3 regions of the Streptomyces sp. AN091965 genome follow, and region 2 is predicted to be linked to each of the others. Evidence: riboswitches for the same ligand, from Rfam matches in the RefSeq annotation. Region 2 holds a riboswitch; each other region holds the start of a gene.
What was found. A riboswitch is a leader RNA that binds a small molecule or an ion and turns the genes downstream of it on or off. The one in region 2 is predicted to bind cobalamin.
Positions count from the first base shown of each region.

Region 1: another riboswitch for cobalamin. It lies ahead of cobN (cobaltochelatase subunit CobN); the one in region 2 lies ahead of MQV74_RS13090 (ABC transporter substrate-binding protein).
Region 3: another riboswitch for cobalamin. It lies ahead of metE (5-methyltetrahydropteroyltriglutamate--homocysteine S-methyltransferase); the one in region 2 lies ahead of MQV74_RS13090 (ABC transporter substrate-binding protein).

Region 1 covers NZ_JALDMY010000001.1:5,320,317-5,327,423, reverse strand. The annotation lists gene cobN (cobaltochelatase subunit CobN) at 1-3,028, opposite strand, end outside; cobalamin riboswitch at 3,095-3,249, opposite strand; gene cobG (precorrin-3B synthase) at 3,295-4,791, shown strand; gene MQV74_RS22580 (precorrin-8X methylmutase) at 4,788-5,450, shown strand; gene MQV74_RS22575 (precorrin-2 C(20)-methyltransferase) at 5,447-6,973, shown strand; gene MQV74_RS22570 (cobalt-precorrin-6A reductase) at 7,007-7,107, opposite strand, start outside.
Region 2 covers NZ_JALDMY010000001.1:3,119,287-3,126,393, forward strand. The annotation lists gene MQV74_RS13060 (cation:proton antiporter) at 1-50, shown strand, start outside; gene MQV74_RS13065 (MFS transporter) at 96-1,298, opposite strand; gene MQV74_RS13070 (Rrf2 family transcriptional regulator) at 1,483-1,911, opposite strand; gene MQV74_RS13075 (MmcQ/YjbR family DNA-binding protein) at 1,963-2,403, opposite strand; gene MQV74_RS13080 (ABC transporter ATP-binding protein) at 2,400-3,287, opposite strand; gene MQV74_RS13085 (FecCD family ABC transporter permease) at 3,284-4,348, opposite strand; gene MQV74_RS13090 (ABC transporter substrate-binding protein) at 4,345-5,358, opposite strand; cobalamin riboswitch at 5,508-5,693, opposite strand; gene MQV74_RS13095 (VOC family protein) at 5,717-6,163, opposite strand; gene MQV74_RS13100 (AraC family transcriptional regulator) at 6,169-7,041, opposite strand.
Region 3 covers NZ_JALDMY010000001.1:8,928,911-8,936,017, forward strand. The annotation lists gene MQV74_RS36655 (MBL fold metallo-hydrolase) at 1-467, opposite strand, end outside; gene MQV74_RS36660 (hypothetical protein) at 647-847, shown strand; gene MQV74_RS36665 (amidase) at 834-2,237, shown strand; gene MQV74_RS36670 (TetR/AcrR family transcriptional regulator) at 2,300-2,869, shown strand; gene metE (5-methyltetrahydropteroyltriglutamate--homocysteine S-methyltransferase) at 2,916-5,240, opposite strand; cobalamin riboswitch at 5,403-5,619, opposite strand; gene tsaD (tRNA (adenosine(37)-N6)-threonylcarbamoyltransferase complex transferase subunit TsaD) at 5,746-6,810, shown strand; gene MQV74_RS36685 (GNAT family N-acetyltransferase) at 6,810-7,107, shown strand, end outside.

The DNA of each region.
Region 1 (7,107 bases), 2.2 Mb from region 2:
CCGTGTAGACCTCGGCGAGGTCCGCGTCGGTGCGCCAGTCGCGCGAGTCGATGAGCTGGAGCAGGCCCGCGCCGTACGTGCCGGGGCGGGAGCCGAAGATGCGGGTGGTGGCCCGGCGCTCGTCGCCGTGCTCGGCGAGGTCCGCCTGGACGTGGGCCCGCACGTGGTTGGCCTCGGCGGGCTCCTCAAGCGACGCCGCGAGGCGCACCGCGTCGTCCAGGAGGCCGATCGTGTGCGGGAAGGCGTCGCGGAAGAACCCGGAGATGCGCAGGGTGACGTCGATGCGGGGGCGGTTCAGCTCGGCGTACGGGATGGCTTCCAGGCCCGTCACGCGGCGGGACGCGTCGTCCCAGACCGGGCGGACGCCGAGCAGGGCCAGGGCCTCGGCCACGTCGTCGCCCGCGGTGCGCATCGCGCTGGTGCCCCACAGGGAGAGGCCGACCGAGGTGGGCCACTCGCCGTTGTCCGCGCGGTAGCGCTCCAGGAGGGAGTCGGCCAGGGCCTGGCCCGTCTCCCAGGCGAGCCGGGACGGCACCGCCTTGGGGTCGACGGAGTAGAAGTTGCGGCCCGTCGGCAGGACGTTGACCAGGCCGCGCAGCGGGGAGCCCGAGGGGCCCGCCGGGACGAAGCCGCCGTTCAGGGCGTGCACGGCGTGGTCCAGTTCGGCCGTGGTCGCCGACAGGCGCGGCACGACCTCGCTGGCCGCGAACTCCAGGATGGCCGTCACCTGGTCGCGGCGGTCGGCGGCGACCGAGGCCGCCACCGCGGGTACGGCAGCCGGGTCCCAGGCCGCCTCCTCCATCGCCACGACGAGGGCGCGGGCCTGCTCCTCCGCCGCGTCGGCCGTGGTGCGCGTGGCGGCCGACTCGTCGAGGCCGAGGGCCTCGCGCAGGCCGGGCAGGGCCGTGGTGCCGCCCCAGATCTGGCGGGCGCGCAGGATCGCGAGGACCAGGTTGACGCGATCCTCACCGGCCGGCGGGGCGCCGAGGACGTGCAGGCCGTCGCGGATCTGGGCGTCCTTGACCTCGCACAGCCAGCCGTCGACGTGCAGCAGGAAGTCGTCGAAGCCGTCGTCGTCGGGGCGGTCCTCAAGACCCAGGTCGTGGTCGAGCTTCGCGGCCTGGATGAGGGTCCAGATCTGGGCGCGGATGGCCGGGAGCTTCGCCGGGTCCATCGAGCTGATCTGCGCGTACTCGTCGAGGAGCTGCTCCAGGCGCGCGATGTCGCCGTAGGAGTCGGCGCGCGCCATCGGCGGGACGAGGTGGTCGATGAGGGTGGCGTGCACGCGGCGCTTGGCCTGGGTGCCCTCGCCCGGGTCGTTGACCAGGAACGGGTAGACGAGCGGGATGTCGCCGAGGGCCGCGTCGGGGGCGCAGGCGGCGGACAGGCCCGCGTTCTTGCCGGGCAGCCACTCCAGGTTGCCGTGCTTGCCGAGGTGGATCATCGCGTCGGCGCCGAAGCCGCCGTCGGCGGCGGCCGCCGCGATCCAGCGGTACGCCGCCAGGTAGTGGTGCGAGGGCGGCAGGTCCGGGTCGTGGTAGATCGCGATGGGGTTCTCGCCGAAGCCACGCGGCGGCTGGATGAGGATCAGCAGGTTCTCGAACCGGAGCGCGGCCAGGACGATGTCGCCGTCCGGGTCGCCGCCCCTGCCCACCCGGCTGCGGTCCAGGAACATCTCGCCGGGCGCCGGGCCCCAGTGCTCCTCGACGGCCGAGCGCAGCTCCTCGGGGAGCGTGGCGTACCAGCGCCGGTAGTCGGCGGCCGGGATGCGGACCGGGTTCTTCGCCAGCTGCTCCTCGGTGAGCCAGTCCTGGTCGTGGCCGCCCGCCTCGATCAGGGCGCGGATCAGCTCGTCCCCGTCGCCGGAGACCAGGCCCGGAATCTCGGCGTCGCCGAAGTCGTAGCCCTCGGCGCGCAGTCGGCGCAGCAGCTCCACGGCGCTCGCGGGCGTGTCCAGACCGACCGCGTTGCCGATCCGGGAGTGCTTCGTCGGGTACGCGGACAGGACGAGGGCGATCCGCTTGTCGGCGGCCGGGATGTGCTTGAGGCGCGCGTGGCGCACGGCGATCCCGGCGACGCGGGCGGCCCGCTCGGGGTCGGCGACGTACGCCGGGAGGCCGTCCGCGTCGATCTCCTTGAAGGAGAACGGCACCGTGATCAGCCGGCCGTCGAACTCCGGCACCGCGATCTGGCTGGCGGCGTCCAGGGGCGAGACGCCCTCGTCGTTCTCCTCCCAGGCGGCGCGCGAGCCGGTCAGGCACAGGGCCTGGAGGATCGGCACGTCGAGCGCGGTGAGCGCGCCCGCGTCCCAGGACTCGTCGTCGCCGCCCGCGGAGGCCTCGGCGGGCTTGGTGCCGCCCGCCGCGAGGACGGTGGTGACGATGGCGTCGGCGGCCCGCAGCGCGTCGATCAGCTCGGGCTCGGGGGCGCGCAGCGAGGCCACGTACAGCGGCAGCGGCCGGGCGCCCGCCGTCTCGACGGCGTCGCACAGGGCGTGCACGAAGGCGGTGTTGCCGCTCATGTGGTGGGCGCGGTAGTAGAGCACGGCGACCGTCGGGCCCTCGCCCGCCGGGGCCGGGCGCTCCAGGGGTCCCCAGGTCGGCGCGGGCGCGGGCGAATCGAAGCCGTGGCCAGTGAGCAGGACGGTGTCGCTGAGGAAGCGGGCGAGCTGCTCCAGGTTGGCGGGGCCGCCGTGCGCGAGGTAGGCGTGCGCCTCCGCGGCGATGCCGACGGGGACCGTGGAGGCGGCCATCAGCTGGGCGTCGGGCGCCTGTTCCCCGCTGAGGACCACGACGGGACGGCCGTCGGCGAGCAGCAGGTCGAGGCCCTCCTGCCAGGCGCGGATGCCGCCGAGGAGGCGTACGACGACGAGGTCGGCGCCGTCGAGCAGGCCGGGCAGGTCGTCCAGCGGGAGGCGGGACGGGTTGGCGAACCGGTAGGTCACCGGGCCCGTGGCCGCGCGGGCGCTGAGGAGGTCGGTGTCGGACGTCGACAGGAGCAGGATGCGGGGCCCGGTCGTGTGCTGCATGCGGCGTCGGCCTTCCTCGGGGTGTCCGCGCCCCGGGTGGTGAGTGGGTCTCTCCTGCCCGGCCGGAGCCGGGCGTGCGGAGAAGGGAGTTCCTGGCTCGCCCGCCCCCTCACGGGGCCGGGCTCACAGTGGCGGGACCGCGCCGGAATCGCACCGGGCTTCCTCCCCTGTCGCCGTCATGGCGATGGTGGATCGGGTGATCCACTGCTGAGCATAGTAAGCGTCGGGCGATTGAGGCAGGGCGCTTCCGCAGTGTGATGGTCGGTATGCTCGCCGCCATGTCCACGGCTCCCCTCCGCCCGTCCCCGCAGGCCACAGCGGCCCCACGGGACCGCGGCGACGCCTGCCCCGGAAGCCTCAGGCTGCACGCGGCGGACGACGGGGCCCTGGCGCGCGTCCGGCTGCCCGGCGGCGTCCTGACCGTGCGCCAGGCCGAGGCGCTCGCCACGGCCGCCCGGGACCTGGGCGACGGCGACCTCCATCTGACCTCGCGCGGCAACGTCCAGCTGCGGGGCCTCGCGGACGGCTGCGGCGCGGCCCTCGCCGCGCTGCTCGGCGCCGCGGGCCTGCTGCCCTCGCCCGGTCACGAGCGGGTGCGCAACGTCGTGGCCTCGCCGCTGTCCGGCCTCGACGGCCGGGGCGCGGGCGACGTGCAGCCCTGGCTCACGGCCCTCGACGCGGCGCTGTGCGCGAGCGAGGCGGCGCGAGGCCTTTCGGGCCGGTTCCTGTTCGCGCTCGACGACGGGCGCGGGGACGTGGCCGGGCTGGACGCGGACGTGACCGTACGGGCGGCCGCGGGCGGCCGGGCCCTGCTCGGTCTCGGTACGCCGCACCCGGTCCTCTCGGTGGCCGCGGCGGACGCGCCCCGTGCGGCCCTCGTGGCGGCGGAAGCGTTTCTGCACCGCGTCCGGGAGAGCGGGACCAAGGCCTGGCGCATCACCGAACTGCCGCTCGCGCCCGGCACGTTGGCGGACGACGTGCGGCGCCGCCTCACCGCCGGGGGCGTCGGCCACGAGCCGTGCACGCCCGGGGGCACCGTCCCCACCGGGGGCGTCGGCCACGACCTGCGCGCACCCGAGGGCACCGCCCCCGCCGGGGGCGTCGGCCACGACCTGCGCGCACCCGAGGGCACCGTCCCCACCGAGGGCGTCGGCCACGACCTGCGCGCACCCGAGGGCACCGCCCCCACCGAGGGCGTCGGCCACGGCCCGCGCTCGCCCCGGGACACCGGGGGCCCGCCCCCCGGAGTCATCGGCTCCGCCCTGTCCGTCCACGTTCCCCTGGGCCGCTTCTCCGGCCTCCAGTGGCGGGAGTTGACGCACGTCGCCGCCGCCGCGGGGCCGGGCGAGCTGCGCCTGACCCCCTGGCGCGGCGCCGTCGTGCCCGCGCCGGGGCTCGGCCCCGCCGCCGCGGAGGCCACGCTCGCCCGGCTCTCCGCCGCCGGTCTCGTCACCGGGCCCGGCTCGCTCTGGCTCCGGGTCGGCGCCTGCGTGGGCCGACCCGGCTGTGCCAAGTCCCGTGCCGACGTACGGGCGGACGCGGCGAGCGCCCTCGCCGCCGCCGGGCGGTCCGGACTGCCGCTGTACTGGTCCGGGTGCGAGCGCCGCTGCGGACACCCGCGCGGCGACCGCGTCGACGTGGTCGCCGCGCCGGGCGGCGGCTACGACCTCTCCGCCGTGCGCGGCGGACGAGAAGCACCCGGCACCTCCATCGCCGACCCCACCCACCTCGCCACCGCCCTGGCGGCGTTTCCCTCCGCATGACGACCGAGAGCAGCGAGAACAAGACCGTGACCACGTACGACTACGAGAAGGACGGCGCGGCCATCTACCGCCAGTCCTTCGCCACCATCCGCGCGGAGGCCGACCTCGCGGCCCTGCCCGCCGACGTCAGCCAGGTCGCGGTCCGGATGATCCACGCCTGCGGCATGGTCGACCTCGTACGGGACCTCGCGCACACGACCGGCGTGGTGGCCCGCGCCCGGGAGGCTCTGCGCGCCGGGGCGCCGATCTTCTGCGACGTCCAGATGGTGGCGAGCGGCGTCACGCGCAAGCGGCTACCCGCCGACAACGACGTGCTGTGCACGCTCTCCGACCCGACCGTGCCCGAGCTCGCGGCGAAGCTGGGCACCACGCGCAGCGCCGCCGCCCTGGAGCTGTGGCGGGACCGTCTTGAGGGCTCGGTGGTGGCCGTCGGCAACGCGCCCACGGCCCTGTTCCGGCTCCTGGAGATGATCGAGGAGGGCGCGCCGCGCCCCGCCGCCGTCATCGGCGTCCCGGTCGGCTTCATCGGCGCCGCCGAGTCCAAGGACGCGCTCGCCGCGCATCCTTCGGGCCTGGAGCACCTGGTGGTGCGCGGCCGTCGCGGGGGCAGCGCCCTCGCCGCCGCCGCGCTCAACGCGATCGCGAGCGAGGAAGAGTGAGCGGCAAGCTGTACGGCGTCGGGCTCGGACCCGGCGACCCCTCCCTGATGACGCTGCGCGCCGTCGAGGTCATCACCGAGGCCGACGTGGTCGCGTACCACAGCGCCCGGCACGGCCGGTCCATCGCGCGCTCGATCGCGGCGAAGCACCTGCGCGCCGACCACGTCGAGGAGCCGCTGGTCTACCCGGTCACCACCGAGACCACCGACCACCCGGGCGGCTACCAGGGCGCCATGGACGAGTTCTACGCCCGGGCCGCGGCCCGGCTCGCCGCGCACCTCGACGCGGGGCGCACGGTCGCGGTCCTCGCCGAGGGCGACCCGCTCTTCTACGGCTCCTACATGCACATGCACAAGCGGCTCGCCGACCGCTACGACACCGAGGTGATCCCCGGCGTCACGTCGGTGTCCGCCGCCGCGGCCCGCCTCGGCACGCCGCTCGCGGAGGGCGAGGAGGTCCTGACCATCCTGCCGGGCACCCTGCCCGAGGAGGAGCTGACCGCCCGGCTCGCCGCGACCGACGCGGCCGTGGTGATGAAGCTGGGCCGCACCTTCCCCAAGGTGCGGCGCGCCCTCGACAGCGCGGAGCGCCTGGAGGGGGCCCGGTACGTGGAGCGGGCCACCATGGCCGGGGAGCGCCTCGCCGACCTGGCGGACGTGACCGAGGAGTCGGTGCCGTACTTCTCGGTGGCGGTCCTGCCGAGCCGGGTGGCGGCGCTGCCGGTGCCGGAGCGGACGGGCCCGGCCACCCCCGCGGAACCGGCGGATCCGGCCCGCGGCGAGGTCGTCGTCGTGGGCACCGGGCCCGCGGGACCGCTGTGGCTCACGCCCGAGTCGCGCGGCGCGCTCGCCGCCGCCGACGACCTGGTCGGCTACACCACCTATCTGGACCGGGTGCCCGTGCGCCCCGGCCAGCTCCGGCACGGCTCCGACAACCGGGTCGAGGCCGAGCGCGCCGAGTTCGCGCTCCAGCTCGCCCGGCGGGGGCGGCGCGTCGCCGTCGTCTCCGGCGGCGACCCGGGCGTCTTCGCGATGGCCACCGCCGTCCTGGAGGCCGCGTCGGAGGCCGCGTACGCCGACGTGCGCGTCCGGGTCCTGCCGGGCGTGACCGCCGCCAACGCGGCCGCCGCCCGCGCGGGCGCCCCGCTCGGCCACGACTACGCGACGCTGTCCCTGTCCGACCGGCTCAAGCCGTGGGAGGTCATAGCCGAGCGGCTGCGCGCCGCCGCCGCGGCCGACCTGGTGCTCGCCCTGTACAACCCCGGCTCGCACAGCCGCACCTGGCAGGTGGGCAAGGCCCGCGAGCTGCTCCTGGAGCACCGGGCGCCGGACACCCCCGTCGTGGTCGCCCGGGACGTGGGCGGCTCCGGCGAGCGCGTGCGGATCGTGCGCCTCGCGGACCTGGACCCGGCCGAGGTCGACATGCGCACCATCCTGCTCGTCGGCTCCTCGCAGACCCGGGCCGTGCGGCGCGGGGACGGCGAGGAGATCGTCTGGACGCCGCGCCGCTACCCGGAGGCGTAGGCGCCTACCCGGAGGCGTAGGCGCCGGGCCCGGTCAGCCGGGCCCGAGGCGGTCCGTGATCCAGCGGACCGCCGCAGCGGGCTCCGCCACCACCGGCACGCCCTCGGGCACCGGCGGCCTGCGGACCACGACCA
Region 2 (7,107 bases):
GGCGGGCCGGACCCTCCTCCCCCACGGCCGGGGCGTCCGAGACGTGGTGACCCCGTCGGCCCACCGCGCCCCGGACGCCGGGCGACGCCGGGCCGTCAGCTGCGTGCGCCCTCCGCGGCCCGCGACCGGGGGGCGGTGGCCGTGCGGCGCCCTTCGCGGGCGATGACGGCGTGGGCCGCCTCCGCCGTGACGAGGCCGAGGGCGATGAAGGCCGCGCCGACGGGGCCGAGCCAGTGGGGGCCCGCCCAGGCCATGCCCGCCTGGCCGACCAGGGGAGCCGCCGAGACGCCCACGTAGACCATGGCCGAGGCCAGCCCCGTGAGCAGGGGGGCAGCGGTCGGCAGGGCGGTGATCAGGCGGTGGGTCTGCGGGGCCAGGAGGCCCCAGCCGCACACGCCCCAGACGAGCAACGCCACGACGGTGGACGGGAGATGGGCGCTCGTCCACGGCAGGAGGGCGAAGTCGACCGCCGCCACGGCTGTCGCGGTGTTGATGACGCGGCGGCCGCCGAAGCGGTCGACCAGGCCGCCCGAACCGAGCGTGCCCGCGGTGGCGGCCAGGCCCCAGACGAAGAGCAGCACGGCCAGGGTGGTGCCGCTGCCGTCCGTCGCGCGGTCGAGGCTCGCGCTGATGAAGGAGTAGACCGTGTAGAGGCCGGTGTAGACGAGGAGCGTGGTGAGGAGGGTGAGGCCGATGCGGCGGTCGGCGAGCGGGGCGAGGCGCGTGCGCAGCGGGACCGCCGGGGGCGTGGGGATCGCGGGGAGCAGCAGTGCGACGGCCGCGGCGGCGAGGACCCCGAGGGCCGACACGAAGACCATGGTGAGGCGCCAGTTGCCGGTGACGCTGCCGATCGCCGTGCCGAGGGGCGAGCCGAGGGCCGTCGCCGCGCTGAGGCCCGTCATCACGGTGGCGATGGCGCGGCCGCGCCGCTCGGGCGGGGCGAGGGCCGCGGCCGCCGCGACGGCCGCCGGGGTGACCATCGCCCCGCCGAACCCGGCCAGCGCCCGGCCGGCCAGGGCCACGCCGAAGTCGGGGACGAAGGCGGTCAGGAGGTTGCCCGCGGTGAAGACGGCGAACCCGGCGAGGAACAGCGGCCGCCGGGCCCTGCGCGCGGTGCACGCGGCCATGACGGGACCCAGTACGGCGTAGGTGAAGGCGTAGGCGGTCAGGAGCCATCCCGCGGTGCCCACGGACACGCCGAGCGAGTCGGCCGCGTCCGGCAGGATCCCGGCGATGACGAAGCTGTCGGTGCCGATGGCGAACATTCCGGCGGCGAGGACGAGGAGTGATCGGTACACGGGTGCGGGACCTCCGGTTGGGGTGTCGGGGCACAACGGGTGCGGTGCGCGCGAGGGATGCACGGAGTGCGCCGGGCGCGCCGGGGCCGTCCGAGCGAGCGGACGAGCGGGAGATGTAACTGAACCCGTTACGACACAGGGCTCAAAAAAGGCCGGTCCGCACGGACCGGCCCGTTCGACAGGGTCAGGCGACCGTCTCCTTGAGCACGTCGGCGACGGTGACCCCGGCCAGTTCGGCCTTCATCGCCTCTTCCGCGCGGTCGTACGCGCCGCGCAGGACCGGCGGGATGCCGCGCCCCACGGGGCACTTCCGGTTGGGAGCGGAGGCGTGGAGGGCGAGGAGCGGGTCGGGCTCGACCGCGAGGTAGACGTCCCGGAGCGTGATCGCGCCGGGCTCGCGGGCCAGGCGCCAGCCCGCGCCCTGGCCGCGCTGCGACACCACGAGGCCCGCGTCGCGCAGACCGCCGAGCGTGCGGCGGATGACGACCGGATTGGTGTTGACGCTGGCGGCGATCTCGTCGGACGTCACGATGCCGTCGGGCCGCTTGGGGCAGACCAGGGCCATCCACGTCAGCGCGTGCGTGGCCACGGTCATGCGGCTGTTGGCGCTCACGGGCCCTCCGGTCGCTCGGTTCGCTCGGCTCTGCTGTCGAAACCGATTCTGTTACGACAGGGGCGTGGCTGTCCAGCCCCGTCCGTCCTCGTCGAGGAGTGCCGCGAGCTTCTTGGGGGCCAGGGACCGATAGCTCTCCACGAGGAGTTCGGCGATCTCCGACCAGTCCGCGGCGGCCGCGTCCAGGTGCAGGGCGACCACGTCGGCGCCCCGGCCCAGGCGGAAGAAGGGCGGGCCCGCGTTCGTCAGGGCAGCCAGCTCCTCGCCGTGGGCGCGGAACGTGAGGGTCGTGGTGGGCACGGCGGCGTGGGCGTGGGTGGCGGCGGGGCTCGCGGGGTCTGAGACGTAGACGTGGGCGAAGGTGCGGCCCCGGACGCGCCAGCGGACGCCGGTCCAGGCCCGCTCCTCGTACGCCTCGGGGAGGCGGCCGCAGATCCCGCGCAGGTGCGCGAGCGCGTCGAGGGGGACCTCGGCGTCGGGAGGCGTGGTCATCCGCGTGGTCCTCCGGGGAGTGCGGGCGGCGGGTCCGACGGCCGCAGGAAGGTGACGGTGGGGTGGTCCTGGGGCGCGGTGGGCGGGGTGACCCGGGCCCGCACGCCGTAGACCTCCGCGATGAGGGGCTCGCTGATGACCTCCACCGGCGTGCCGTGCGCATGCGCCCTGCCCTCCTTCAGGACCAGGATCTCGTCGCAGAACATCGCCGCCAGGTTGAGGTCGTGCAGGGCGATCACCGTGGTGACGGGGAGGGCGGCCACCAGGGCGAGGAGGTCCAGCTGGTGGTGGATGTCCAGGTGGTTGGTGGGCTCGTCGAGGAGGAGCTCGCGCGGGGACTGGGCCAGGGCCCGGGCGATGTGGGAGCGCTGGCGTTCGCCGCCGGAGAGGGTGTGCCAGGGCTGGTCGGCGCGGTCGGCCAGGCCCGTGCGGGCCAGGGCCTCGGTGACGGCCCGCTCGTCCTCGGCCGTCGAGGGCACCCAGGCGCGGCGGTGCGGGACCCGGCCCAGGCGGACGACGTCCCGTACCGTCAGGTCGACCTGGGTGTCCGCCTGTTGTTCCACCAGGGCGAGGCGGCGGGCGACCGCGCGGCGGCCCAGGTCGCGCAGCGGCTCGCCGTCGAGGGTGACCGCCCCGGCGGTCGGGGCCAGGACGCCCGCGAGGAGGCGCAGGAGCGTGGACTTCCCGGAGCCGTTGGGGCCCAGGAGACCGACCACCGTGCCCGGGCGCGGAGCGAGGGTGACGCCGTCGACGATGAGGCGCCCGCCCGCGGTCCGGGAGACCCGGTCCGCGCTCAGGCCCGCGCCGCCCGCCGCGGGAAGGTCCGCCGAAAGCTCCGCCGGAGGGCCTGCCGACGGCCCTGCTTGGGACTTCGCCGCGCTCATCCGACCCTCCTCGTGCGGTAGAGGACCGCCACGAACGCGGGGACGCCGATCAGCGACGTGACCACCCCGACCGGCACCTCCTGCGGGTCCAGGAGCGTACGGGCCAGGGTGTCCACCCAGATGAGGAAGACCGCGCCGGTCAGGGCCGTCACCGGCAACAGGCGGGCGTGGCGCGGGCCGACGAGCACGCGGGCCGCGTGCGGCAGGGTCAGGCCGACGAAGCCGATGGCCCCGGCCGCGCTGACCAGGGCGGCCGTGAGCAGGGCCGTGGTGCACAGCAGGAGCAGCCGGACCCGGGTGACGTGCACGCCCAGGGCGGCCGCCGCGTCCTGGCCGAAGGCGAACGCGTCGAGGGTGTGGGCCTGGGACAGACAGATCACCAGGGCCACGGCGAGGACCGCCGCGCACACCACCACGTCCGTCCAGTCCGCCCCGCTCAACGAGCCGAGCAGCCAGAACAGGACGCCGCGCGTCGTCTCCGCGTCGGCGGCCGTCAGGATGACGAAGGAGGTGAGGGAGGAGAAGAGCTGCATGGCCGCGACCCCGGACAGGACCACGCGGTCCGTCGTGGCACCCAGCGCCTGGCTCAGGAGCAGCACGAAGCCGAACGCGCACAGGGCTCCGGCGAACGCCCCGCCGGAGACCGACACCGCTCCCCCGCCGACCCCGAGGACCACCACCGCCACCGCGCCCGTGGACGCCCCTGAGGACACGCCGAGGACGAAGGGGTCGGCGAGCGGATTGCGCAGGAGCGACTGGAGGACCGCGCCGCACACGGCGAGGCCCGCCCCGCAGACGCCCGCGAGCAGGGTGCGCGGCATGCGCAGGTTCCATACGATGCCGTCGCGCAGCGGGGTGAGCTCGGCCTCGCCCCAGCCGAGGTGGGCGGCCACCGCCGCCCAGACGTCCGGTACGGAGATGTCGGCCGGGCCGATGGTGACGGCGACGGCCACCGACAGCGGCAGGGCCACCAGGCCCGCCGCCCACAGCAGCGCCGCGCGCCCGGCGCCGTGCCGTCCGCGCCGGGAGCCGCGCGTCCGCTCGCGCACGGCGGTGCTCACCGCGCCAGGCCGAACGCGCGCAGCCCCGCCGCGACTTGTTCGATGCCGTCGACCGTGCGGATCGTCGGGTTGAGGGCCTGGCCGCTGAGCAGCACGTACCGCTTCTTCTTCACGGCCGTGAGGTTCTTGGTGACGGGGTTGGACTCCAGGAACCTGATCTTCTGGCGGGCGCTCTCGGCCGACTGGGCCTTGCGGGTGAGGTCGCCGATGACGAGGACGTCCGGGTCGCGGTCGGCCACGGTCTCCCAGTTGATCTGGGGCCACTCGGCGCGCGTGTCGGCGAAGACGTTGCGGACGCCGAGGGCGCGCGTGATGACGCCGGGCGCGCCGCAGCAGCCCGCGATGTAGGGCGCCTTGGAGTCGGAGAACCAGTACAGGACGGACGCGTCGGACGACTTGAGCGTCCGCTTCGCCCGGGTGACGCGGGACTTGAGGTCGGCGACGAGGCGCTCGCCGCGCGCCTGGACGTGGAAGACCCGGGCCAGGTCGCGGATCTCGCCGTAGACGGTGTCCATGGTGAGCGTCTTGGTGCGGGTGCCGTCGCCGTCGCCGCCGTTGTCCTTGCCCGCGCAGTCGGTGGGCGAGACGTAGACGGGGACGCCGAGCTCGGTGAACTTGGCGCGGTCGGCGACGCCGCCCTTGCCGACGGTGTAGAGGAACGACGCGCTGACGAAGTCCGGCTCCTTGGAGAGGACCTTCTCCAGGGACGGGTAGCGGTCGGCGAGGCGTTCGACCTTCGCGTTCTGCTTCTTCAGGCCGGGCAGGACCGGGTCGGTCCAGGTGCCGGTGCCCGCCATGCGGTCGGCGAGGCCGAGGGAGAGCAGGATCTCCGTGGAACCCTGGTCGAGGGAGACCGCCCGCTCGGGCGGCGAGGTGACCTCGGCCTTCTCGCCGCAGGAGGTGACGGTCACCGGGTAGCCGGGGGCCTTGGCGCCCGCGTCCCTCCGCTCGGCCGAGCCGCCGCAGGCGGTGAGCAGGAGCAGGCCGCCCGCCGCGAGCAGGGCGGTCAGGCGCGGCCCGGGGGCGGTGCGGGCACCGGGGGCGGCACTGCGGGGGCGGGCGGCCGCGCGGCGTGCGCGAGGGACGAGAGGAGGCACAGGTCTTCCCGGGTCTCATGGCTCATGCGCGGAGCCTGGTCTGCGAAACCCCGCCGCCCGGCGCGCGGTCGGCGGTGCCAGCAGGTCTTCGGACTCGGGTTCGTCCGGGCGGGGCCGCCTTCCCGGATGTCCGTGACATCCAGTGGCCGCTGGTCCCGCCCGTCCCCCTCACCGCTGCGCGTCAGTTCCGGATTCCCACCGGATTCCCTGGCCCGGGTGCGGGCGCGACTGGCGTGCGCAAGCTATCACCCCGCCGCGGGCCGGGAGGACGTCACCCCTGCTCGGGGTGCGGCTCGCCGCGGTAGGTGCCGAAGGACCACTTGTTGCCCTCCGGGTCCGCGACGGCGAACTCGCGGCTGCCGTACGGCTGGTCCTCGATCTCGCGGACGACCTCTACGCCCGCCTCCTTGAGGCGGCTGTAGAGGGCGTCGACGTGGTCCGTGACGACGTACGCGCCGAACGTCCCCGGCTGCAGGCACCACTCGGCCGACCGCGGGTCGTACGAGCCGAGCATGACGCCGCCGCCCTCGGGCCAGTCGAGCTGGGCGTGGGCGACGCGGCCGCCGTCCTCGTACACGGCGGTGCGCAGGAAGCCGACGGTGGTGACGAGGAAGTCGATGAGGGCGGGGGCGTCGTGGGCCTGGAAGGTGGGCCAGACGTCCGGGGTGCGCGGGTTCGGGGAGGTGTGGCTGCTCTGTACCGCTTCGCTGGTGTTCATGTCCCTCAGTCTTCGCCGTCGCGGTGTCCCCCGGCTTGGATATTCCGGCACTCCTCGGCCAGCCAGGCGCTCGGGCTCGCGCCCGTGTACTGGCGGAAGTCGCGCACCAGGTGGGAGTGGTCGTAGTAGCCGCAGTCGGCGGCGACGCGGGCGAGGTCGGCGGGCGCGCCCGCGACGACCGCGCGCACGACCCGCGCCTTCGCGTGCTGGAAGCGCATCAGGCGGGCGGCCTGCTTGGGCGTCACGCCGGTCTCGGCGCGGAACAGGGCCGTCAGGCGGCGCTCGCTGAGCGCGACGTGCGCGGCCAGGCCCCGCAGGGTGCCCGCGCCCCGGTGCCGGGCGAGCCACGCCCAGGCCTCGGCGACCTCGGGGCGGACCGGGGCGAGGCGCTCGGCGTCGGCGGCGCGGCGCGCCAAGTAGGCGTTGAGGCAGGCGAACCGCTCGTCCCAGCCGTCGGCCTCGCACAGCCGCTCGCGGACGCCGGCGGCGATCCGGCCGAGGACGTCCGTGCCGTCGGTGACGAGCCGTCCGGTCAGCTCGGCGGCCGGGAGGCCGAGGAGCGAGCGGGCCGCGAGCGGGTGCACGGCGAGCTGGATGCCCGCCTGGTGCTCGGGCTGCACGACGTACGCCGGGCTCTGGTGCAGGCCGCCCACGACGATGTCGGTGCGCTCGGCGTCGGGCCCGGTGGCCTGTTCCGCGGTGGAGCCGGTGACGACGGGCCCGTCGAACGAGAAGATCAGCGTCAGATACGGCGACGGCAGGCCGCGGTGCAGACCCGGCGTCTCGCCGCTCGTGCGGTAGCCCACGGCGGACACGACCTTGCCGCCCTGCTCCGGCGGGAGCGGGGCGCGGACGAACTCGCGGCGGGCGGTGTCCATGCGTCCATTGTGACCGCGCGAGGAGCCGGGCGCGGCCGCGCGCGTGCCCCCGCCACTACCCGCTCC
Region 3 (7,107 bases), 5.8 Mb from region 2:
GCCCAGTGGTCCCACTCCGTGCGGGTGGTGAGATAGCGGGCGTTGGGGAAGGTCGGCACCCAACTCCCGCCGTCCAGGCGGGTGTTCCAGCCGACGTGGTCGGCGTGCAGATGGGTGAGGATCACCAGGTCCACGGACTCGGGCGGGAAGCCCGCGGCGGTGAGCCGGTCGAGGTAGTCGGTGTTCAGGTCGTTCCAGGCGGGCAGCGCGCGCTGCTTGCCGTTGCCGATGCCCGTGTCGACGAGGATCCGCCGGCCGTCGACGGTGAACGCGAAGCTGTGGCTGGACGCGCGCAGCACGCCGTCGGCGCAGGCGAAGTCCGGGGTGAGCCACGGCGTTCGGACGACCGTGTCCGGGGTGGCGTCGGGCAGCAGCCAGGCGCCCGTCTCGGGCGGGAAGTCGATCTCGTCGACGCGGTGCACGGCGACGCTCCCGACGGTCCACGTGGGGGCGGGGTGGTGGGTCATGAGCGCTCCGTGTCTCGAAGGGGTGCCGGAGGCGTGCGTGACCCCCGGTGGCTAAAAGCAATGCCTTTGCGTTAGTGGAGGCTAGCCCCTAGGGTGGCCTAAGGCAAACGCTTAGCTTTTGTTGTTCCGTCTGATGGCGCCGGATTCCGCCCGGACCCCTGTGGGAAGGACGCACCCCCATGCCCCCTGCCGACCTCGACCGCCACGACGCGGCCCGCTGGGCCCGCCGCGCGGGGCTCCCGTTGGCCGATGAGCGACTCGACGCCGTGGCCGCCACCGCCGCGCACATCCACGCCGTCGTCGCGACCCTGCGCGAGCTCGACCTCACCGGCGTGGCGCCCGCGCCCGCCGGGGCGGAGGTGCGCGATGCGGCCGTATGAGCTGACCCTCACCGCCGCGGCCGCCGCGATCACCGCGCGCGAGCTGTCCCCGGTCGAACTCACCGCGTCGGTCCTGGACCGCGTCGCGGAGGTGGAGCCGCGCCTCAACGCCTACGTGGAGGTGCGGGCCGAAGCCGCCCGCCGCGCCGCCGAGCAGGCGGAGCGCGACCTGACCGCCGGGCGTGCGCGCGGCCCCCTGCACGGCGTCCCGTTCGCCCTGAAGGACCTCATCGACGTCAAGGGGCAGCCCACGAGCGCCAGTTCGCGCGTGCGCGACGGCCATGTGGCGGATGCCGACAGCGCCGTCGCCGCCCGGCTCGCGGCGGCGGGCGCCGTCCTGCTCGGCAAGGCCCACACGCACGAGTTCGCCTACGGCCTGACGACGCCGCAGACCCGCAACGCCTGGGGCGCCGACCGGGTCGCGGGCGGGTCGAGCGGCGGCTCGGCCGTCGCCGTGGCGGCCGGAGCCGCGCTCTTCTCGATCGGCACCGACACCGGCGGCTCCATCCGGGTCCCCGCCGCGCTCAACGGCGTCGTCGGCCTGAAGCCCACCTACGGCCTGGTGCCCACGCGCGGAGTGACCTCCCTGTCCTGGTCCCTCGATCACGTCGGCCCCCTCGCGCGCACGGTCCAGGACGCCGCACTCGTGCTGCCCGCCCTGACCGGAGACGCCCATCTCCCGTACGAAGAGGGGGATCTGACGGGCCTTCGGGTCGGCGTCCCCGCGAACTACTACTTCGACCGCGTCGCCCCCGACGTCGAAGCCGCCGTACGGGCCGCCGTCGAGCGCCTGCGCGAGCTCGGTGCCGACCTCGTGGACGTGAAGATCCCGATGACCCGCTACGTCCAGGCGATCCAGTGGGGCCTGATGGTCCCCGAGGCCAGCGCGAACCACGAGCGGACGCTGCGCACGGCGCCCGAGCTGTACGGGGACGACGTCCGCGTCCTTCTTGAGGCGGGCGAGCTGTTCCACGCGGGTGACTACCTGCGGGCCCAGCGCGCCCGCACCCTGATGCGGCAGGAGTGGGCGCGGCTCCTGGAGGAGGTCGACGTCGTCGCCGCGCCCGCCGTGCCGCTGACCGCCGCTCGCACCGGGCAGGACACCGTGGAGTGGCCGGACGGCACGACGGAGACCGTGCCGGACGCCTACGTACGCCTGTCCGCGCCCGCCAACATCACCGGACTGCCCGCCCTGACCGTGCCCGTCGGCCGGGGCGGCGCGGGCCTTCCCCTCGGCATGCAGCTCATCGGGCGCCCGCGCGGGGAGCGGACGCTGCTGCGCGCGGGGCAGGCGTACGAACGGACGCGGCCGGGCGCGGGGGCACTCGCCCCGACGCCGGTCACCGCGCCGGTCGTGGGCGGTCCCGACCCGGTCGCCGCGATGGCCTGAGCGCCCCGCCGGGGCCGGGCCCCCGCCCGTAGAAGCTAGGAATTCGCGTTAAGGTGAACGGCATGAGTCCCAGGCCCATGGCCCGACCCGGCGGGCGCAGCGCCCGGGTGCAGGCGTCCGTGCACGCCGCCGTGCGCGAGCTGGAGGCGGAGCAGGGCCGCGCGGCCCTGACCGTCCCGCTGGTCGCGGCGCGGGCCGGGGTCACGCCGTCCACGGTCTACCGCCGCTGGGGCGACCTCCAGGAGCTCCTGTCGGACGTCGCGGTCGAGCGGCTGCGGCCCGAGGCGGACCCCGCGGACCACGGCGGCTTCCGCGCCGACCTGACGGCGTGGGCCGAGCACTTCCTGGAGGAGATGTCGTCGGCGCCGGGCCGTGCCTATCTGCGCGACGCGCTCCTCGGCGACCCCGAGAGCGGCAACGCGAGCCGCTGCTCGGACTACTCCGCCGAGCACGTCGACCTGCTCCTGGCCCGTGCCGCCGAGCGGGGCGAGCGGGGGCTGCCGGAGCGCGAGGCCGTCATGGACCACGTGGTCGCGCCGCTGCTCTTCCGGATCCTGTTCCGGCCGGACGGCCTGGCACCGGAGTTCGCGCGCGGCCTCGTGGACGCGGTCCTCACGTCGAGCGCCCGCTGAGCGCCCGCCCGGTGGCCGGGGCGCACCGGCCACCGGGCGGCCCGCGTCAGGACTCCCGCGCCGTCAGCTCCGCTCGGACCTGCCGCGCGGCGGCGACCAGGTTCTCCAGGGACGCCCGGGTCTCCGGCCAGCCGCGCGTCTTCAGGCCGCAGTCCGGATTGACCCAGAGCCGCCCGGCCGGGATGGCCTCAAGTCCCTTGCGCAGCAGGGCGGCCGCCTCGTCGGTGCCCGGCACCCGCGGCGAGTGGATGTCGTACACGCCGGGACCCACCTCGCGCGGATAGCCCGCGGCGGCCAGCTCGTCCGCGACCTGCATGTGCGAGCGGGCCGCCTCCAGACTGATGACGTCCGCGTCGAGGTCGTCGATGGCCCGGAGGACGTCGCCGAACTCCGCGTAGCACATGTGGGTGTGGATCTGCGTCTCGGGCCGTACGCCGCTCGTGGTGAGCCGGAAGGACTCCGTCGCCCACTCCAGGTACGCGGCCCGGTCCGCGGCGCGCAGCGGCAGCGTCTCGCGCAGCGCGGGCTCGTCGACCTGGATCACCGACGTGCCCGCCGCCTCCAGGTCGTTCACCTCGTCGCGCAGGGCGAGCGCCACCTGGCGCGCGGTGTCGCCGAGCGGCTGGTCGTCGCGGACGAACGACCACGCGAGCATCGTCACCGGGCCGGTCAGCATGCCCTTGACCGGCCGGTCGGTGAGCGCGTTCGCGTACGAGGTCCAGCGCACCGTCATCGGCTCCGGGCGCGAGATGTCACCGGCGAGCACCGGCGGCCGCACATAGCGCGTGCCGTACGACTGGACCCAGCCGTGCCGGGTCGCCAGATAGCCGGTGAGCTGCTCGGCGAAGTACTGGACCATGTCGTTGCGCTCGGGCTCGCCGTGCACCAGGACGTCGATGCCCGCCTTCTCCTGGAAGGAGAGCACCGCCTGGATCTCGGACTCGATGCGCTCCTCGTACGTGGCCGCGTCGATCCGGCCCGCGCGCAGGTCGGCGCGGGCCGCCCGCAACTCGGTGGTCTGCGGGAACGAGCCGATGGTGGTCGTCGGGAGCAGCGGCAGGCCCAGGCTCGCGCGCTGCGCGGCGGCCCGCTCGGGGTAAGGCTGCGCGCGCCGGGCGTCGGCGGGGGTCGCGGCGGCGGCGCGGGCACGCACCGCCGGGTCGTGGGTGAGCGCGGAGCCCGCGCGCGAGGCCAGGTCGGCGCGGTTCGCGGCGAGTTCGGCGGCGATGGTGTCCGGGCCCTGGGACAGCCCTCGGGCCAGGGTGACCAGCTCGGTCGTCTTCTGCCGGGCGAAGGCGAGCCAGCGGGCGACCTGCGGGTCGATGTCGCGCTCGACGGCGGCGTCCAGCGGCACGTGCAGCAGGGAGCAGGAGGCGGCGACGTCCACGCGGTCGGCCAGCCCGAGCAGGGTGCCGAGGGTGCTGAGGGACTTCTCCAGGTTGTTGATCCAGATGTTGCGCCCGTCGACGACACCCGCGACCAGGCGCTTGCCGGGCAGGCCGCCCGCCCGCGCGAGGTCGCCGAGGTTGGCGGCGGCGGGCCCCGTGAAGTCCACGGCCAGTCCGTCGACGGGCGCCTTGGCGAGCACCGGGAGCGCCTCGCCGAGCCGGTCGAAGTAGGAGGCGACGAGCAGCTTCGGGCGGTCGTCGAGCGCGCCCAGGTCGCGGTAGGCGCGGGCCGCCGCGTTCAGGTCGGCGGGCGTGCGGTCCTGCACGAGCGCGGGCTCGTCCAGCTGCACCCAGGCGGCGCCCGCCGCCCGCAGGTCGGCGAGGACCTCCGCGTACACCGGAAGCAGCCGGTCCAGGAGGGTCAGCGGTTCGAAGCCCGGGTCGACGTCCGGCGCGGGCTTGGCGAGCAGCAGATAGGTGACCGGGCCGACGAGCACGGGGCGTGCGGCTAGGCCGAGCGCGAGCGCCTCCCTCACCTCGGCGACCTGCTTCGTCGCGTCCGCCGCGAAGACCGTGTCCGGGCCCAGCTCCGGCACCAGGTAGTGGTAGTTGGTGTCGAACCACTTGGTCATTTCCAGGGGCGCCACCTCCGCGGTGCCCCGGGCCATCGCGAAGTAGCCGTCCAGCGGGTCCGCCGCGACGGCGGCGCGGTGCCGGGCCGGGATCGCCCCGACCATCACGCTGGTGTCCAGGACGTGGTCGTAGTACGAGAAGTCGCCGGTCGGGACCTCGTGGACACCGGCGTCCGCGAGCTGCTCCCAGTTCGTGCGGCGCAGCAGGGCCGCCGTCTCCCGCAGGCCCTCGGCGCCGACGCGGCCCTTCCAGTAGCCCTCGACGGCCTTCTTCAACTCCCGGTCTGCGCCCTGACGGGGGTAGCCGTACACGGTGGCCCGTGCCGCCGCGGCTGCGGACTTGTCTGTCACAGAACTCTCCTTCGCGAGCAATGTCGTGTGGGTCCCGGGACGATCGGGAGCGCGAAGGAGGAACAGACCGGCCGACCGGCCGCGGCCGTCGATGGCCGCGCGCCTGTGCCCGATGTGTACGCCGACCCGCCCACGAGGTCACCGGTGAGCCGCGCACGCCGGGGCGCGCACGGGCAACGGGCAGGTCTTCGGACTCGCGGGCGAGACCTCCGAGGAGGTCACCTACTGGCCGTCGCTTCCCGGGTCCGTGCCGGACCCAGTGCGTATGACGGCGGTCGTTCCCACTCACCGCTGCGGGGCAGTCCCGGATTCCCACCGGGTTCCCTCTTACGACGCCACTGCCTGGCGGGCAGGACGAACCAGTCGCGCCGCAAGCGTATGTGATGAACCCCTGTCCAGGGGAGGGGGGAAGGCAGCGGGCGCGGCTTATTGCACATTGATTGCAATTACTATGGAGGTGCAGTAGCCGGGCCGGTCGGCACGTGGAAGAAGCGGGAGTACACGCATGGCACCTCCTCGGATCGTTCTGGGGATCGAGTCTTCGTGCGACGAGACCGGGGCAGGTCTCGTGCAGGGCGGGCGGCTGCTCGGGCACGCCGTCGCGTCCAGCATGGACGAGCACGCCCGCTTCGGCGGCGTCGTCCCCGAGATCGCCGCCCGCGCCCACGTGCACGCGCTGAACCCGGTGGTCCGCCGCGCCCTCGACCGGGCGGGGCTGCGGCTCGGCGACATCGGCGCCGTGGCCGTGACGACCGGTCCCGGGCTCTCCGGCGCCCTCCAGGTCGGCCTCGCCGGGGCGAAGGGCCTCGCGTACGCGCTCGGCGTCCCGCTGTACGGCGTGCACCACCTGGCCGGGCACGTCGCCGCCGACACCCTGGAACACGGGCCGCTGCCCGACCCGTGCGTGGTCCTCATCGTCTCCGGCGGCCACACCTCGCTGCTGCTCGTGCGCGACCTGGCCCGGGACCCCATCACCCACCTCGGCGACACCCTGGACGACGCGGCGGGGGAGTGCTTCGACAAGGTGGCCCGGGTCTTCGGCCTGCCCTACCCGGGCGGTCCGGCCGTCGACCGCGCGGCCCGCGAGGGCTCGCCGGACGCCGTCGCCTTCCCGCGCCCGCTGACCGGGCCGCGCGACGACCCGTACGCCTTCTCGTTCTCCGGTCTGAAGACCGCCGCGGCCCGCTGGGCCGAGAGCCACCGGGGCGGCGAACTGCCGGTCGCCGACGGGGCCGCCGCGCTCCAGGAGGCCGTCGCCGACGTCCTGACCCGCAAGGCGGTCGCCGCCTGTACCGCGCACGGCGTGGGCACCCTCGTGGTCGTCGGCGGCGTCGCCGCCAACTCCCGGGTGCGGGCCCTCGCCGAGGAGCGCTGCCGGGCCGCGGGGATCACCCTGCGCGTCCCGCCGCTGGGCCTGTGCACCGACAACGGCGCGATGATCGCCGCCGTGGGCGACCTCCTGGTGCGCGCGGGCGCCGAGCCCGCGCCCCTCGACGTGTCCATCGACCCCTCGGCGCCACTGGAGCACGCCGCGCTGCACCCCACCGCCCGCGTCGCGAGGGCCGCCTGATGGCCGCCGTCGTGCACCGCCTCACGGGCCCCGGCCTGCTCGCCCACCGCGAGGGCATCCGCGCGGTCTACGCCGCCGCGTTCGCCGAGCCGCCCTGGCACACGGAGCCCGCCGAGGCCGACGTCTACCTGACCCGCCTCGCGGCCGACACCGCCCGGCCCGGCTTCGCGGGCGCTGTCGCCCTCGACGGCGAGCGGGTGCTCGGCTTCGCCACGGCCTGGACGTCGAGCACCCCGCTGCCCGGCACCCGCTCCTACCCGCGCGTCACCGCCGCGCTCGGCGCCGAGCGCACCGCCG